3 regions of the Nocardioides sp. NPDC127514 genome follow, and region 2 is predicted to be linked to each of the others. Evidence: predicted binding sites of a transcription regulator. Region 2 holds the regulator's gene; each other region holds the start of a gene.

Region 1 (5,567 bases), on a different contig from region 2:
CATCGCCGCCGCTCCCCAGCTCTCCCCCGGGCGCGTCACCCCGCCGAGACGGTGTGTCCCGTTGTGGACCGCAACCGGCGTGAACATGCACCCAGGTTAACGCCGCTGGGTCAGTGGGCCTGGCCGCCGCGGCGGTCGACGAGCGGCGGCTGGGAGGACCACGGGAAGTCGATCCAGCGGTCGGTCTTCTTGTAGACGTAGTCGGCGTTGATCACCGTCCACGGCTTCTCGAAGATCACCGCGGTGCGGGCCTCGGCCACGTGGCCCTCGCAGAAGTCGTGGACGATCTCCAGGGTCTTGCCGGTGTCGGCGACGTCGTCGGCGATGAGCACCTTCATCCCAGTCAGGTCGACGGCCGCTGGGGTCGGCGGGAGCATGATCGGAACGTCGAGGCGCTCGTTGATGCCGGTGTAGAACTCCACGTTGACCGCGGACAGGTTCTTCACGTCGAGCGCGTAGCCCAGGCCCATCCCGAGGGCGAGACCACCACGGGCGATGGAGAGCACGATGTCGGGCTCGTAGCCGCTGTCGACGACCTTCTGGGCGATGTCGCGCACCGCGGTTCCGAAGAGGTCGTAGGTCAGGATCTCGCGCTCTTGCTGCTCACTCACAGATCGGATTCTGGCACGAGACCGCCGGCGCCATCGTCATCGGCCAGGCTGAGCTCCTCGCGAACGATGCTGTAGGCCACACCGGCGCCGTATCCCTTGCGGGCGAGCATCCCGACCAGACGGCGGGTCTTGGTCTGGTCGTCGAAGCGCTCCAGGGAGCGCAGCTTGCGCCGGACCATCCGCCGGCCTGCCTCACGCTCGTCGTCGGGGTCGATCTCGTCGAGCGCGTCGCGAGCCACGTCGTCGTCGATGCCCTTGCGGCGCAACTCCTGGGCCAGGGCTCGTCGGGCCAGGCCCTTGCCGGGCTGTCGGCTGGCGATCCAGGCCCTGGCGAAGGCCTCGTCGTCGATCAGGCCGACCTCTTCGAAGCGGTCCAGCAGCCGCGTCGCCAGGGCTGCCGGAACCTCCTTCTTCTCCAGCTTGTCGGCAAGCTCCTTGCGGCTGCGCGCCTGGCCGGTCAGGGCGTCGAGGAGGATCTTCCGGGCGATCGCCTCGTGGTCGGGCTCGGGGTCGTTCTTGGGATCGGCGGGATCCGCAGGGCGAGGCTGCCTCCGACGGGAACGTGTTGGTTTCGACTCGTCGTCGCTCCTTCGTCGCGACGACGGCTCAACCGACGGGGGCGGCTCGACCGACGGCGACGGGGCTTTTCCGGCCCAGGCTTCGACGCCGAGGGTCACGTCCCCCAGCCAGTCGGGCGCAGGCCGTTCGTCCACCCAGGGATCCTGGGTGGACGAACGGTCAGGCCTTGACGAAGCCACAGGTCAGCCGGTGCCTGTGGACCTAGAAGTCCTCGACGCCGGCGGGCTCGGCCGCGGGCGCCTCGCCGTCGGCCGGGGCGTCGACGGTCGGCACGACCCCTAGCTTCTCCAGGATCCGCTTCTCCAGCTCGTTGGCCAGGTCGGGGTTGTCCTTGAGGAAGTTGCGGGAGTTCTCCTTGCCCTGACCGAGCTGGTCGCCCTCGTAGGTGTACCAAGCGCCGGCCTTGCGGACCAGGCCCGCCTCGACACCGACGTCGATCAGGCCGCCCTCGCGGGAGATGCCCTTCCCGTACATGATGTCGAACTCCGCCTGCTTGAACGGCGGGGCGACCTTGTTCTTCACGACCTTGACGCGGGTGCGGTTGCCGACCATGTCGGTGCCGTCCTTGAGCGTCTCGATCCGGCGCACGTCGAGTCGCACCGAGGAGTAGAACTTCAGCGCGCGACCACCGGTCGTGGTCTCGGGCGAGCCGAACATCACGCCGATCTTCTCGCGCAGCTGGTTGATGAAGATCGCGGTCGTGCCGGAGTTGTTGAGCGCACCGGTCATCTTTCGCAGCGCCTGGCTCATCAGTCGAGCCTGCAGACCGACGTGGCTGTCGCCCATCTCGCCCTCGATCTCGGCCCGCGGCACGAGCGCCGCGACGGAGTCGATGACGATCAGGTCGAGCGCACCCGAGCGGATCAGCATGTCGGCGATCTCCAGGGCCTGCTCACCCGAGTCGGGCTGGGAGACCAGCAGGGCGTCGGTGTCGACGCCGAGGTTCTTCGCGTATTCCGGGTCGAGCGCGTGCTCGGCGTCGATGAAGGCCACGATGCCGCCGGCGCGCTGCGCGCTGGCGACCGAGTGGAGGGCCACCGTCGTCTTACCCGAGGATTCCGGACCGTAGATCTCCACGACCCGCCCGCGGGGCAGACCGCCCAGACCCAGCGCCACGTCGAGCGCGATCGAGCCGGTCGGGATCACTTCCAGCGGAGCCCGGGTCTCATCGCCCAGCCGCATGACCGAGCCCTTGCCGAACTGCCTCTCGATGTTGGCGAGAGCGGCGTCCAATGCCTTCTCGCGGTCACCTGCCGCCATGTTCTTTCCTTCCTGAGGGGCAGACTTCTTCCCCTTGCCTGCCGCTTGTCCACGTGTCTTCGTCGTCATCAAGGCAGACGCTAGACGGGACCACCGACAGTTTTGAACGGGACCCTCTGGCACGGTGTTTCACGACCCGGTTTTTGCCTGGGCGATAGCACGAACCACGCTCCACCTACTACCACACACTAGCCCGAACAAGCGTTCGATGTGAACACCTGTTCGGGCGTGTCGGGGTCGCTGGATCCTCAGTGGCCCTGCATCTCGACCTGCTCGGCGGGGGCGGAGCCGCCACCCATCTCGTCGGCGACGGCGACCGACAGGCCACCGAGCATGAAGGCGATGATCACCGCGGCCAGGGCACCGCTGGAGAAGGACGGGATGAAGCGGCGTACGCCTTCCTGGACCGGCTCCGCGCCGTGGTACTGGTGGGTGAGCGCATGCCCCTTGCCCCGCTGGAGCAGGTATCGGTTGACCGGGAACGCCGCCACGAAGGCCACCGAGAGGGCGATCATCATCCCGATCCAGAACACGACGTTGACCAGGCCGGCCTCCATGGCCCCGGGGATCAGCGCCATCACCAGGTTGTCGACCAGCTCCATGGTGGCGATCGAGAGGGTGTCGGCGGCCAGCACCACGCTGAGCGCCGCGCCGACGGCCAGGCCCGACTTGAGCAGAGGCAGGGTCGAGAGGGCGTAGCCGAAGGCGAACGCGAGCGTGACAGCCAAGGCGATCGTCCATCCGGTGCTGAGCCCGATGGCGGTGCCGATCATCAGTCCGGCGATCTCGCCGATCGCACATCCGGTGAGGCAGTGCAGCGTGGCGCTGGCCGCCATCGCGTTCACCCCGCCCCCGTGCGCGCCGTGCGCGTCATGCGCCGAGTGCTCGCCGCCATGACCCTCATGGCCCTCGTGCATCGAGTGCTGATGCCCGCCGTGGTCGTGTCCGGCGTGCAGATGCTCGTCATGCGACGTCATGTCGCTCCCTTGGTCGTTCGGTCCGTTGTGCCTACCCGATATTCATACCCCATGGGGGTATGCACTCGCAAGCGACATCCGGTCGGAGACCTCACTTTGTCCAACCACGAAGGACTCCTTAGGGTGTGCTGTGTGTGGACGGCAGCGCGACGACGACAGCAGCGGACCCGTGCGGTCGCCCGCGCCGCCCTGCTGGCAGCGGTCGTGGTCACGGTCGCCGGTCTGCTGGCCATGCATGCGCTGAGCCTTCACGGCACCGACTCCGACGGTGAGCACGGCGCGCTGAGCCTGCCCGCCGCCCACGTCGAGCACACGCACGCTCTCGAGCACACCGGCCACGGAGCGGCCGACGACGCCGGTCACCCGGGCGGCGACGGGCACACGGCGATGATGCTGTGCGCGGCCTTCCTGCTCGCTGCCGGCGTGCTGCTGCTGAGCGGGCTGTGGCGGCGTACTCCTGCCTGGTGGTTCTCGCGGGCCCGCGACTGGTCCCGGACCAGCGGATTCGCGCCCTTGCTCACCTGTCCCGCGACCGGTCCGCCCTCCGTATGGGCCTACTCCGTCATCAGGTGCTGAGCGGCCTGACCCCGCCCGCGACCCGGCCATGCCCGAGGTCCGCAGGTGGCTCAGCGATGCCCGTGATCAGCACTTGACAAGGAGAAACAACAGATGCGTACGCAACGACCCCTCTTCCGCGCGACCTGGGCGGCGGCCGGCCTGGCCGTGCTGCTCACCCTGTCGGCCTGCGGCGGCAACGACGAGGCCGAGGCGCCTCAGAAGCTCTCGGAGACCGAGCACAACAAGGCCGACGTCACCTTCGCGACCGACATGATCCAGCATCACGCCCAGGCCCTGTCGATGGTCGACCTGACCATGGACCGCAACCTCGAGCCCGAGGTCCAGGAGCTGGCGGACTCGATCCGGGCGGCCCAGAGCCCCGAGATCGAGACCATGTCCGGCTGGCTCCAGGAGTGGGGCGAGGAGGTGCCGTCGACGATGCGTGACCACGTCAACGGCGGCCATGAGGGCCACGGCGACGGCGAGGACAGCAGCATGTCCGACTCCATGGAGGCCATGGACGACGACATGCCCGGGATGATGTCGGCCGAGGACATGGATGCCCTCGAGAACGCCTCCGACGCCGAGTTCAGCGACATGTGGCTGACGATGATGATCGAGCACCACGAAGGCGCGATCGAGATGTCCGAGACCGAGCAGGACGAGGGCCGGTTCAAGCCGGCCGTCGACCTGGCCGGGACGATCATCGAGTCGCAGACGGCCGAGATCGACACCATGGAGAAGCTCCTCGGCTGAGGACGCCGTGGTGGGCAGGGCCGCCCAGCGGCCCTGCCCACCACGCAGGCCCGTCAGGCCGCCTTACGGGCCACGTACGCAGCCCCGAACAGCACCGTGACCAGCAGGATCGTGCCGAGCGCCAGCGCCGGATATCCGGCCAGGTCGACGACCACGCCCGACACCGCCCCGGCGGCGGCAGCGGCGACGCCCATGATCAGGTCGGCGGTGCCCTGGACGTCGGCGCGCACCTCGAGCGGGGTGTGGTCCGCGACCGAGGTGGCCGCGGCGATCGTGGCCAGCGACCAGCCGAGGCCGAGCAGGAAGAGCCCGACGAAGATCCGCGCGGAGCTGCCCTCGGGCGCCGCGGCGCACAGGACCAGGGACACCAGGAGCACCCCGCCGCCGAGCGCCATCACATCGGCCCGGCCGACGCGGTCGGCGAGCCAGCCGGCGACCGGCGCGAAGGCGAACATGCCGAGTACGTGCCCGCTGATCACCAGTCCGATGATCTCCAGTCCGGCGCCGCCGTGCTCCATGTGGAGCGGGGTCATCACCATCACCGCCACCATCGTGGCGTGGGCGGCGGCCTGCCCGACGACCGCCGCCGCCAGCGCGGGCCGCTCCCGGATGACCGCGATCGCCCGGCGCCAGCTCGTGCCCTTCGCCTTCTCGGTGGCCGGGGCACCCTCTCGGGCGACCAGCAGCGGGTCAGGTCGCAGGAAGACCCCGACCACCAGCGCGGCGGCCAGCATCCCCACCGACCCGATCGCGAACGGCCCGGTCAGGGCCGGGATCCCGACGGAGTCGGAGAAGATCTCGGCGACGCCGGTCAGGTTGGGGCCGA
Region 2 (5,567 bases):
TGCGCCGGAGCGCTTGGCCACCATCAGCTGCATCTGCTCGACGGTCGTGAACCGCTTCCCACATTCCTGGCAGACCCGGCGGCGCCTGATCTGGCCACCGTCCTCGGCCACGCGGGAGTCGAGCACCTTGGTGTCGCTGTGTCGGCAGAACGGACAGTGCACGGTCGAGCCCCTCTCGTGAGACCTGTGGATCCAGGCCGTCTCATTGGCGGCCCGAGCCTGTGGAACCTGTGGATATGAGCGTGAGTCCCTGTGGAACAACACCCCCATCGCTGTGGGCCATCCGCCTGTTCATGTGAACTAGATGTGGATAACTACAGCGGTGTAACTACTAGATGTAGTGGTAACCGTACGCCCGCCCCCACGACGATGCAAGCGAGCGCCGTGTTTACCCGCGTGTCCGGCGTGTCGCCGGTCAAACACCGAAAGATTCCGGTTCAGCGGCGACGGACTGGCCTGGATGAGTAAGAATGACCCCCGTGACAAACATCTCCGGAGGAAATCGCGTCGGGTCGCGGAGAGGCACGCGCCCCAGAAGCGGTCCCCGGCCACCTTTCATCTTGCCTGCGATCGCGACACTGGCCTTCCTCGTCATCTGGGGAGTGCTCGTGTGGGTCGCCGTCGGTTTCGGGGCCGACGCACGGGGAGGCGATTCCGGCGCCTGGGCGAAGCTCGCCATCGCGGCGGTCGTTGCAGTCGCCTGCCTCTTCCTGACCTTCACCTTCGCCGGGAAGGCCTGGCGGGCCTTCTCCGGCTCCCCCACCACGCCACCCGCCGACGACTACGCCGGTAGCCACTCCAACGCCTACGTCGAGGAGCAGGACTACTCGGCCCCGGCCTACTCCGACCAGGCCTACCCTGAGCAGGCCTACCCGGAGCAGGACTACTACGGCACCGGCTCCTACGGCTACGACGACACCGGTTCGTACGGCCGGCACAGCTCCGACACCGGGAGCCAGCCGCCCTACGGCGACACCAGCAACCGCTCGGCCTACACCGACACCGGCTCCCAGTCGCCCTACGGCTACCCCAGCAGCGACCAGGTCTACGGCAACACCGGCAGCCGGGCCGCCTACGGTGCACCGTCCTACCAGCCGCCGACCAGCCCGCCGCCCGCCCCGCAGCCCTACTACTCCAGCCCGCCGACACCGACGTCGACGCCGCAGAGCGCTTCGGGGTACGGCTCGCAGGGATACGGCACGGACAGCTACCCCACCCAGCAGGCCGGCTCCCCTCAGTATCAGTCGGGCGCCTACCAGACCCCGACCGGCTACGGCCAGACCGGCTCGCGGGCTCGCCTGACCCAGGACCCCGCCGCGACCCAGGCGATGCCCACCCAGCGCCAGCCCCAGGAACCGACGGCCGAGCCGGACGACGAGTGGCCGCCGCGACACAGCACACGCAACAAGCAGTGGCCGCCGGCCGAGCCGGACAGCCCCTACCGCGGGCGCCACTGACCCGACACAGCGAGAGTGCTGCAGACGCTTCCCATCGTCTGCAGCACTCTCACTTTTCCCCGGTAGCCGGCCGCCAGGGTGCCCGCTGCGCGGGCTGACTCCCTCGCTCGGCGCGAGCGGACGAGCAAGCTCGCCGCTCGACCTCGCTCAGTCGTCTCGAAGGAGCAGCCGGACATCTATGCGGCGCCGCCTACGGCGCGGTCGGAACGATCAGCGTCTGTCCGGACACGAGCATCGAGGACTCGAGACCGTTGAGCTCCTTGATCCTCTGCTCCATCTCCCGAATCGAGGAGTCGGTGCCGGCGACGGCCTTCGAGGAGATGTCCCAGAGCGTGTCGCCATCGCCGACGACCATCGTGTGGGCGGAGGTGGAGGGGCTTTTGTCGGCACCGTTCTCCACCGCGAACGCCACCCGCGCCCCGATCAGCGCGATCCCGAAGAGCACGACGAGCGCGAATGCGAACACGACGACTCGGCCGCGACGCGTGAGCCGCACGGTCGAGCGACGCACCTCCGGCGCCGGACGCGGCGGCTCGGCTACGGGCAGCACATAGACGGTTGCACTCATCTCACGGCCTCCTGATCACAAGTCTCTCGATCACGTGTTCGATCGAGCACATGTTCGAAGGTAGATCACGTGTTCGAACAACGCAAGTAGCGACCCCAAGAATTTTCGAACGCCGACACGCGCCGCCCGCGAGGTCGAACAAATGTTTGATGTCGTGGTGCCAGAGGGACTAATGTGATGACATGACCACGCAGAAGACAGGCACCGGATCAGGCGGTTCGAAGAAGAGCCGCGTCCGCGAGCTGCCCGACGGGCCGCCGGACGCGACCGGGCTCACGCCGCGTCAGCAGCGCATCCTCGCTCACCTGCGCGACAGCATCGAGCAGCGCGGCTACCCGCCCAGCATGCGCGAGATCGGGGCCGCGGTCGGGCTGACCAGCACCAGCAGCGTCGCCCACCAGCTCCGTGCGCTGGAGCAGCGTGGTCTGATCCGCAAGGACCCGAAGCGACCGCGCGCTCTCGAGGTCTTCCTCCCGGAGGTGATGGCCCACCGCAAGGCCATGTCCGGCGAGGAGCCCGAGTCGACGATCACCGCCGAGGCCGACATCAACCCCAACCCCGACGCCGCCATGGTCCCCCTGGTCGGACGGATCGCGGCCGGTGGCCCGATCCTGGCCGAGGAGACCTCGAGCCAGCAGAGCATCGAGGACGTCTTCCCGCTGCCCAAGCAGCTGGTCGGCAACGGCGACCTCTTCCTGCTCTCGGTCTCCGGTGACTCGATGGTCGACGCGGCCATCTGCGACGGCGACTTCGTGGTCGTGCGCCAGCAGCCGACCGCCGAGAACGGCGAGATCGTGGCCGCGCTGATCGACGGCGAGGCCACGGTCAAGACGCTCTCCCGCAAGGACGGCAAGGTCTGGCTGCTGCCGCACAACGCGGCGTACGAGCCGATCGACGGCACCCACGCGACCATCCTCGGCAAGGTGACGGCGGTTCTGCGAAGCCTCTGAGCCCTCCCGGAACCAGTCCGGGAACACTGCGTGAAATCCAGCCGCCGGCCCATGACAGGGCCGGCGGCTGCGTCGTTCCATACAGCGTGACCCAGACGCAGATCGACCGCCGTACCCTCATCGCCGCCGGGCTGGCGACCGCCGCAGGGGCCGGAGCCATCGCTCTTCCCGAGCCCGCCGAGGCCGCGGGCAGCACGCTCAACCACTTCCAGCACGGTGTCGCCTCCGGTGACCCGCTCCCGGACCGCGTGGTCATCTGGACCCGGGTCACGCCGACCGCGGACGCGACTCCAGGGTCCGGACAGGGCGAGGAGGTGCTGGTCCGCTGGGAGGTGTCACCCACCGCCGACTTCGGCCGCGTCACCGCGAAGGGATCCCAGCAGACGGGCCCCGACCGCGACCACACCGTGAAGCTCGACGTCTCCGGCCTGGCCCCGGAGAGCTGGTATTTCTACCGCTTCACCTACAACGGCCAGACCAGCCGGGTCGGCCGCACCCGCACCGCTCCGGCCGCGGACGCAACCCCGGAGAACGTACGTTTCGGGGTGGTCTCCTGCTCCAACCTGCAGGCCGGCTGGTTCGCGTCCTACCGCCACCTGGCCGCCCGCGACGACCTGCACGCGATCCTCCACCTGGGCGACTACCTCTACGAGTACGCCCCCGGCGAGTACGGCTACGGCATGGCCAACGAGGACGTCCGGCCGCACGAGCCGGCCCACGAGATGCACACGCTGGCCGACTACCGGATCCGGCACGCGCAGTACAAGCGCGACGTCGACCTCGCCGCCGCCCACGCCCGGCTGCCCTGGATCGTCACCTGGGACGACCACGAGTCGGCCAACGACGCCTGGCTGCTGGGTGCTGAGAACAACGAGCCCGGCGAGTACGACTGGATCGACCGCAAGACCAACGCCAACCAGGCCTATGACGAGTGGATGCCGCTGCGCGTCGGCGGCACGGCCACGGTGGAGACCGACGGCCACCTCCACGACCGCATCTACCGACGGCTGCGTTTCGGCAACCTGCTCGAGCTGAGCATGCTCGACCTGCGCTCCTACCGCTCCCAGCAGGTCGCCCGCACCGACCTCGCCGACGTCGACGACCCCGACCGCACGATCACCGGCGACGAGCAGCTCGCCTGGCTCAAGGACGGCCTGCTCACCGATGCCCAGTGGAAGATCGTCGGCAACCCGGTGATGATCGCGCCGGTCACGTTCGGCGCGCTCCCCAAGAGCCTCATCAGCCCGGTCAACGACGTCACCGGCCTGCTGCCCGACAACGGCATCGCCTACAACGTGGACCAGTGGGACGGCTACACCGCCGACCGCACCGAGCTCTTCGAGCACATCCGCAACAACGCGATCACCGACACCGTCTTCGTCACCGGCGACATCCACTCGGCGTGGGCCTGCGACCTGCCGTACGACTCCGCCGTCTACCCGCTCGGCAGGACCGCCGGAGTCGAGTTCGTGGCCACCTCGGTGACCTCGAACAACCTCAAGGACATCCTCGGTGCGCCGCGCCGCACGGTCAGCCTCACGGTCGAGAACATCATCAGGACCGCCAACCGCCACGTCCGCTACCTCAACTTCGACGACCACGGCTACTCCGTGCTCGACGTGACCCGCAACCGGGCTCAGATGGACTGGTACGTCATCGGCGAGCGCAAGGACTCCAACACCGCCGCCACCTGGACCAGGTCGTACGCCACCGCAACCGGAAGCAACAGGCTCCATCACGTCACGGAGCCCGTCTAGGCCGTGTCCCCCGGACACAGCGACGCTCTGCGCTTAGACTGCCCAGGTCTGCCTTCCCGAACGTCTGGTATCTCATGCGAAACATTGCCCGCCGGATCAACCGCAAACAACGATCCCTCGTCCTGATCGCAGGCATGGTCGTCGCGACATTCGTCGCCACCATGCCCGCAACCGGTTCGACGCCGGCGACCTCGGTGAGGACCGGCGGTGACACCAGCGCCGAGCAGCCGGTGACGGAGAAGGCGGCCCGGGAGGCGCTCGCCGCGGCCAAGAAGGTCAAGCGCAACCAGTCGGTGCGCGGCGCTCGTCAGGTCGTGCCCGGGCGGCACGTCGCCGGCCGGCCCGACGCGACCATCGCGCTGACCGACCTGTGGAACGCCAAGGACGCCCTGGACGGCTCGAACAAGGCGGCCGCGCGTGAGCTGCTCGCCCGCCCGCGCACCGCCACCCAGACCTGCAGCGACGCGGTCTGCGTCCACTACACGCCGGGCAAGGGCGGCGACCGTGCCTCGTCGACGTACGCGAACCAGGTCCGCGACGTGGTCACGAAGGTCCACAACCTCTACGTGCAGGCGGGCTACCGCAAGCCCGCGGCCGACAAGTCGGTCACCCCGGGCAAGGTCGACATCTACCTGGAGAACCTCTACGACGAGGGCTACTACGGCTACTGCGCGCCGGAGACCAAGGTCTCCAAGACGGCCGCGACGGCCTACTGCGTCATGGACAACGACTACGCCACCAGCGAGTACGGCACGGTCAACACGCCCACCGAGAACCTCCGGGTGACCGCTGCCCACGAGTACTTCCACGCGGTCCAGTTCGCCTACGACGCCGG
Region 3 (5,567 bases), on a different contig from region 2:
GAGATCTGGCATCTGGTCGTCCTGCAGGCGCTGAACGGCACCACGATGGCGATGGCGTTCCCGGCGATGCAGGGGATGGTGCCGCAGCTGGTGGCCAAGAAGGACCTGCAGCCGGCCAACCTGCTGCTCTCGATGTCACGCGGCACGCTGACGGTCCTGGGCCCGTCCGTCGCTGCCGCTCTCGTGGTCGGCGTCGGTGCCGGCTGGGCGCTGGCGGTCGATGCGCTGACCTGGCTGCTCGCGGCGCTCTTCCTGCTCCCGGTGCGGATCCCGCCGCGCCCGGCGGACGCGGAGAAGACCTCGGCCATCGAGGATCTGCGGGCGGGGTGGACGTACTTCCGGAGCACCACCTGGCTGTGGGTCGTGGTGGTCGCCTTCATGATCCTCAACGCGATCCAGTCCGGCGGGCTGCACGTGCTGGGTCCTGCGTACGCGAAGTCCTCCTCGCTCGGCGTCGAGGGCTGGGGCCTGGCCAACTCCGCGCTCGCGGCCGGGATGCTCATCATGACGATCCTGCTGATGCGGGCCACGATCCGGCGGCCGCTGCGGGCGGGGATGTTCGGAATCATGGCGTTCTCGCTGCCCTTCTTCGCGCTCGCGCTGTGGCCCGAGACGGTGCCGCTCATCGTGGCGATGGCCGTCGCCGGCGCCGGGATCGAGATCTTCAGCCTCGGCTGGAGCCTGGCGATGCAGGAGAACGTCCCGGGCGAGATGCTCTCCCGCGCCTACTCCTACGACGCCCTCGGCTCGTTCCTCGCGATGCCGGTCGGGCAGCTGCTCTACGGGCCGCTGGCGGGCTGGTTCGGGGAGCGGCCGGTCTTCCTGGCCAGCGGCGTGCTCTACGCCGCGGTCTGCCTTGCCGCACTCTCGGTGCCCTCGGTGGTTAGGCTGCAACGCGTCGAGCAACCTGCCACCGAAGGAACGCCTGTATGAGTGAGCGCCAGCGAACGACAATCGGTCTCAGGCCGCCATTTCCGTATTCTTGCCTCTCCTCTACGGAGGTGGCGGCATGAGCCTGAACACCTCCGTCGTCGACGAGCTCTTCCAGCAGCGCTTCGAGGAGAACCTGACTCCGGGCCTGGCCTATGGGGTCGTACGCGGCTCCGAGCTGCTCCACTCCGGCGCGTTCGGGGCGACGACCGAGGGTGGTCCGGCGCCGACGGCCGAGAGCGTCTTCCGGATCGCGTCGATGTCGAAGTCGTTCACGGCGGCGGCGGTGCTGTTGCTGCGCGACCGCGGGCTGGTCGACCTGGACGAGGCGATCGCGCAGTACGTGCCCGAGCTCGTCGACCAGGCGCCCTACTCCGCCGACTCCCCGGCGGTGACGCTGCGGCTGCTGCTGTCGATGTCGGCCGGGTTGCCGACCGACGACCCGTGGGGCGACCGGCAGGAGTCGCTGTCCTACGACGACTTCGGCACGTTCCTCGACGGAGGCTTCTCGACCGGACGGGAGCCGGGGGTCGGGTTCGAGTACTCCAACCTCGGCTATGCGCTGCTCGGGCGCGCGATCGAGAACGTCGTCGGTGGTGACGCGCCCGAGGGTGCGAACCGGGACTTCGTCGAGCACGAGCTGCTGGCGCCGCTGGGGATGACCTCCTCGGCCTACTCGCCCGATGCGGTGCCGAACCGGGTGCCGGGTCATGTGCCGCCGCTGCACCCGGCCTGGGCCGGCGACCGGCTCGAGGGCCCGCCGACGTGGGCCGCGACGGCGCCGGTGCCGTCCGGGTCGTTCGCGGCGATGGGTGGTCTGCACTCCTCGGTCGCCGATCTGGCGCGCTGGGTCGGCGGCTTCCTCGGCGCCTTCTCCTCTGCCGCCGACGGGCATCCGCTGTCGAAGGCGTCGCGGCGGGAGATGCAGCAGCTGCACCGGTTCGGATCGGTGTCGGCCTCGCTCGGCTTCGACGGCCCCGAGGCCGGGATCGGTGCCGTCGCCGCCGGCTACGGCTACGGCCTGATGGTCGACCACGACAGCAGGCTCGGGCAGTTCGTCCACCACTCCGGCGGCTACCCCGGCTACGGCTCCCGGATGGTGTGGCACCCCGAGACCGGACTGGGTGTGATCACGCTGTCCAACAGCACGTACGCCGGGGGCTACCCGACCGCGATGACCGCGCTGCGCTCGCTGGTGTCCGACGAGCTCGCCGGTGGTGGCTCGCACCGGTTCTCGACGGTGGTCAAGGGTCTGCGGCCGCGGCTCGACTCGGCGCTGGAGGCCGCGGTCGAGCGGCTGCGTACCTTCGATCCCGCGGGTGCTGAGGTGTTCGCGCTGCCGTCGCTCTTTGCCGACAACGTCGAGCTCGACGCCCCCGACGCCGGGCGGCGCGTCCAGATCACCCAGGCGCGCGCGAAGGTCGGGCTGCCGCTGGGCGGCGCGCCCTACGGCTACTTCTCCCGTGCGATGGGCGTCGCGCTGGCCGTGGTGCCGGCCGAGAAGGGCCGCTACGACATCGAGGTCATGCTCTCCCCGGAGGCCGAGCCGCGCATCCAGACCCTGCGCGTCAACGCCGTCCCCGACGCCCACGGCGGCCTCGTCGCCGCCGCCCGCGCCGCACTCGAGGAGAGCTCCCCGGTCATCGCCGCCCTCCGGGCCTTCGGCGTGCCCGAGCTGATCACGACGCCGCTGTCGGGCGACGGTTCGTCGAAGGCCGACTTCCTGGTCGTCGCCGGCACCACGTACTGGAAGATCGCGGTGGCCAAGACGACCACCGTCACCGCCCTCCCCACCTCCGACTATCCCCGCCTCACCTACCTCGCCTCCGCGCTCCGCGGCTGACCCCACCCGCCGAATCGGTAGTTGTGGCGGCCGAGTCGGTAGTTGTGGGTGACGAGTCGACAGTTTCGTTCGTCACAACTACCGATTCGGCGCGCCAGAAGTGAGGACTCGACCTTGATGTGTTCGAACAAATGTTCGATACTCATTGAGTGGGAGTGGTAGCGGGGATTGAGCGACACCAGAAGCTGGCTCAGATCGAGCAGCTCCGGTCGAAGGTGCGACGGCTGGAGCAGAAGCCGGGCATGGGCGCGGAGCTGGCGACGCACGAGGCGCTCGGTGGGGTGGTGCAGCTCCGGGCCGGAGGGACGTACGCGGCCGACTCGCTGTCGCTGGCGATGCTGCTGCTCGCGGGGCCGTCGGCGGCGGGGGAGTGGACCGCCGTCGTCGGGGTGGAGGACTTCGGCGTCGAGGCGGCGGCCGAGGCCGGGGTCGACCTGGAGCGGACCATCCTGGTGCCACGGCCGAAGGACTCCTGGCTGGAGGCGACCGCGGCGCTCGTCGACGTGACCACGCTGGTGCTGGTCCGGCCGGTGGGGCGGGTGACGCCGAGCGTCGCCGAGAAGATCGGTGCCCGGCTGCGCACCCGCGGCGCCGCGCTGGTCGCGCTGGGGGAGTGGCCGAGAGCAGACGTACGCCTCCGGGCGACCGAGCCGCGCTGGGTCGGGCTGGGCAACGGCGACGGCCATCTCCGGGCCCGCAGGATGGTGGTCGAGGCGGTGCGCGGGACGGCTCCGCCGCGCCGTACGGCACTCTGGTTCCCGGCCGAGGACGGCGGTCTGCGCCGCGTCCTCGAACCGGTCGCTGGCCTTGCTGACCTGCGGAAACAGGAGTCGGCATGAGTCGTACGCTGGTGGTCTGGTGTGCCGACTGGCCGGTCGCCGCGGCGCTGAGCGAGGCCGGCCTGCCGCGGCACCTGCCTGCCGCGGTCTTCGCGCAGAACCGGGTCCAGGCCTACAACCAGGCGGCGCGGGAGTTCGGGATCAAGCGCGGGATGCGGCGCCGCGACGCCCAGTCGCGCTGCCCGGAGATCCAGGTGCTCGCCGCCGACGAAGCCCGTGACGCGCGGGTCTTCGAGGAGGTGCTGGTGCGCCTGGAGGAGCTGCGCCCCGGCGTCATGCCGCTGCGTCCCGGGCTGGTCGCGCTGCGCTCGCCGGCACGCTTCTACGGCGGCGAGGCCGAGGCCGGCGCGGCGATCGCCGAGTGCGTGGTCGAGCTCGGGATCTGGGACGTACGGATCGGCATCGCCGATGAGCTCTTCACCGCCGAGCAGGCCGCGCGGAGCGCCGGGCCGCAGGAGACGTACGCCGTCCCGGCAGACGGAGGCTCCACCGCGTTCCTGCGCGCCCTGCCGGTCCACGTGCTCGAGGACGCGAACGCGGTCAGCCTGCTGCAGCGGCTCGGTCTGACCACGCTCGGCGGCCTCGCCGACCTGCCCGGCGCCGACGTCAAGGCGCGCTTCGGCGCGCAGGCCGCCTGGGTCCGCCGGGTGATCCACGGCGAGGGAGCGCGGCCTGTGACGGGGCGTACGCCACCGCCCGAGCTCACCACCGAGGTGGCCTTCGAGCCGCCGCTCGACTCCGCCGAGGCGGTCTGCTTCTCGGCCCGGCAGGCGGCAGAGGGGTTCGTCAAGGGCCTCGCGACGCGCCAGGGGGTCTGCACCGAGGTGCGGATCGAGGTCGTCATGGAGGACGTCCCGGACTCGGTACGCACCTGGGCGCACCCGCGGTGGTTCTCCTCCGTCGATCTCATCGACCGGCTGCACTGGCAGCTGGCCGGGGTCGTCGCAGGTGGGGCGGTGATCGAGGTCCGCTTCGTCCCCGAGGTCGCCGTCTCCGAGGCGGTCCACGCCGACGGTCTCTGGGGCGGTACGAACGAGCGCGTCGATCGCGGCATCGCCCGGGTGCAGGGCCTGCTCGGCCACGAGGCCGTCGTCGCCCCGGTGCTTCAGGGTGGCCGGACCCCACGCGACCGCCAGGCGTACGTCCCCTGGGGCGACCGCCCCAGCACCCTCCGCGACCGCGCGCTGCCCTGGCCGGGCTCGATCCCGCCGCCGGCGCCTGCCCGGGTCCTGGCCGAACCGTGGCCGGCGGAGGTCTGCGACCAGGCCGGGCGGCAGGTGCTGGTGCTCCCGCGCGGAGGCGTCTCCGCCGACCCCGCCCGCTATCGCCCCTCGGCCGGCCAGCCCTGGCAGCGGGTCGCCTCCTGGGCCGGTCCGTGGCCGGTCACCGAGGCGTGGTGGGAGCCGGGCGGCGGGCGACGGGTCGCCCGCTTCCAGCTCGTCGGGGTCGACGGCCGCGCCTGGCTGGCCACCTTCGACACCGACCACTGGCTCACCGAAGCCAGCTACGACTGATGGGCTCGGCTGATGGGCTGGAACAACCCCGAGATCCCGTGGAAGGAGCTGGAGCGGCGACTGTCGGGTCGTCCGCCGAAGGACCCCTACGGCGACGCGCCGATCTCCCGGCGCAGGAAGCGGCTGCCCGATGAGGAGGTGCACGGGCCGGAGGGCCCGGTGGTGCCGTACGCCGAGCTCCATGCCCACTCCGACTTCTCCTTCCTCGACGGAGCGAGCTCCCCGTCGGCGCTGGTCAGCGAGGCGATCCGGCAGGGGCTGCACGGGATCGCGATCACCGACCACGACGGGTTCTACGGGGCACCGGCCTTCGCGGAGGCGGCACAGAAGCTGACGGGGCCGGCACGGCTGCTGACCGTCTACGGTGCCGAGCTGTCCCTGGGCCTGACCAAGCCGCAGAACGGGATCGCCGACCCCGAGGGCAGCCACCTCCTCGTGCTC

Evidence for each region. Region 2 encodes LexA, which represses DNA repair genes until DNA is damaged. Its sites were predicted from a motif close to TCGAACANNTGTTCGA; they were not measured.
Region 1: recA (recombinase RecA) is a predicted target of LexA. The motif match lies at 2,644-2,659, and genes of this name have one in related genera.
Region 3: imuA' (DnaE2-dependent mutagenesis accessory factor ImuA') is a predicted target of LexA. The motif match lies at 2,897-2,912, and genes of this name have one in related genera.

What each region holds. Positions count from the first base shown of each region.
Region 1 is NZ_JBEORF010000016.1:127,667-133,233, forward strand. It holds gene ABTX24_RS14645 (GNAT family N-acetyltransferase) at 1-87, opposite strand, end outside; gene ABTX24_RS14650 (phosphoribosyltransferase) at 111-611, opposite strand; gene ABTX24_RS14655 (regulatory protein RecX) at 608-1,324, opposite strand; gene recA (recombinase RecA) at 1,392-2,450, opposite strand; gene ABTX24_RS14665 (DUF4396 domain-containing protein) at 2,699-3,427, opposite strand; gene ABTX24_RS14670 (DUF6153 family protein) at 3,560-4,003, shown strand; gene ABTX24_RS14675 (DUF305 domain-containing protein) at 4,097-4,741, shown strand; gene ABTX24_RS14680 (MFS transporter) at 4,795-5,567, opposite strand, start outside.
Region 2 is NZ_JBEORF010000007.1:118,330-123,896, forward strand. It holds gene nrdR (transcriptional regulator NrdR) at 1-162, opposite strand, end outside; gene ABTX24_RS07515 (hypothetical protein) at 561-1,457, shown strand; gene ABTX24_RS07520 (LysM peptidoglycan-binding domain-containing protein) at 1,648-2,025, opposite strand; gene lexA (transcriptional repressor LexA) at 2,208-2,975, shown strand; gene ABTX24_RS07530 (alkaline phosphatase D family protein) at 3,062-4,732, shown strand; gene ABTX24_RS07535 (MXAN_6640 family putative metalloprotease) at 4,807-5,567, shown strand, end outside.
Region 3 is NZ_JBEORF010000014.1:73,858-79,424, forward strand. It holds gene ABTX24_RS12930 (MFS transporter) at 1-933, shown strand, start outside; gene ABTX24_RS12935 (serine hydrolase domain-containing protein) at 1,010-2,773, shown strand; gene imuA' (DnaE2-dependent mutagenesis accessory factor ImuA') at 2,923-3,612, shown strand; gene ABTX24_RS12945 (Y-family DNA polymerase) at 3,609-5,126, shown strand; gene ABTX24_RS12950 (error-prone DNA polymerase) at 5,139-5,567, shown strand, end outside.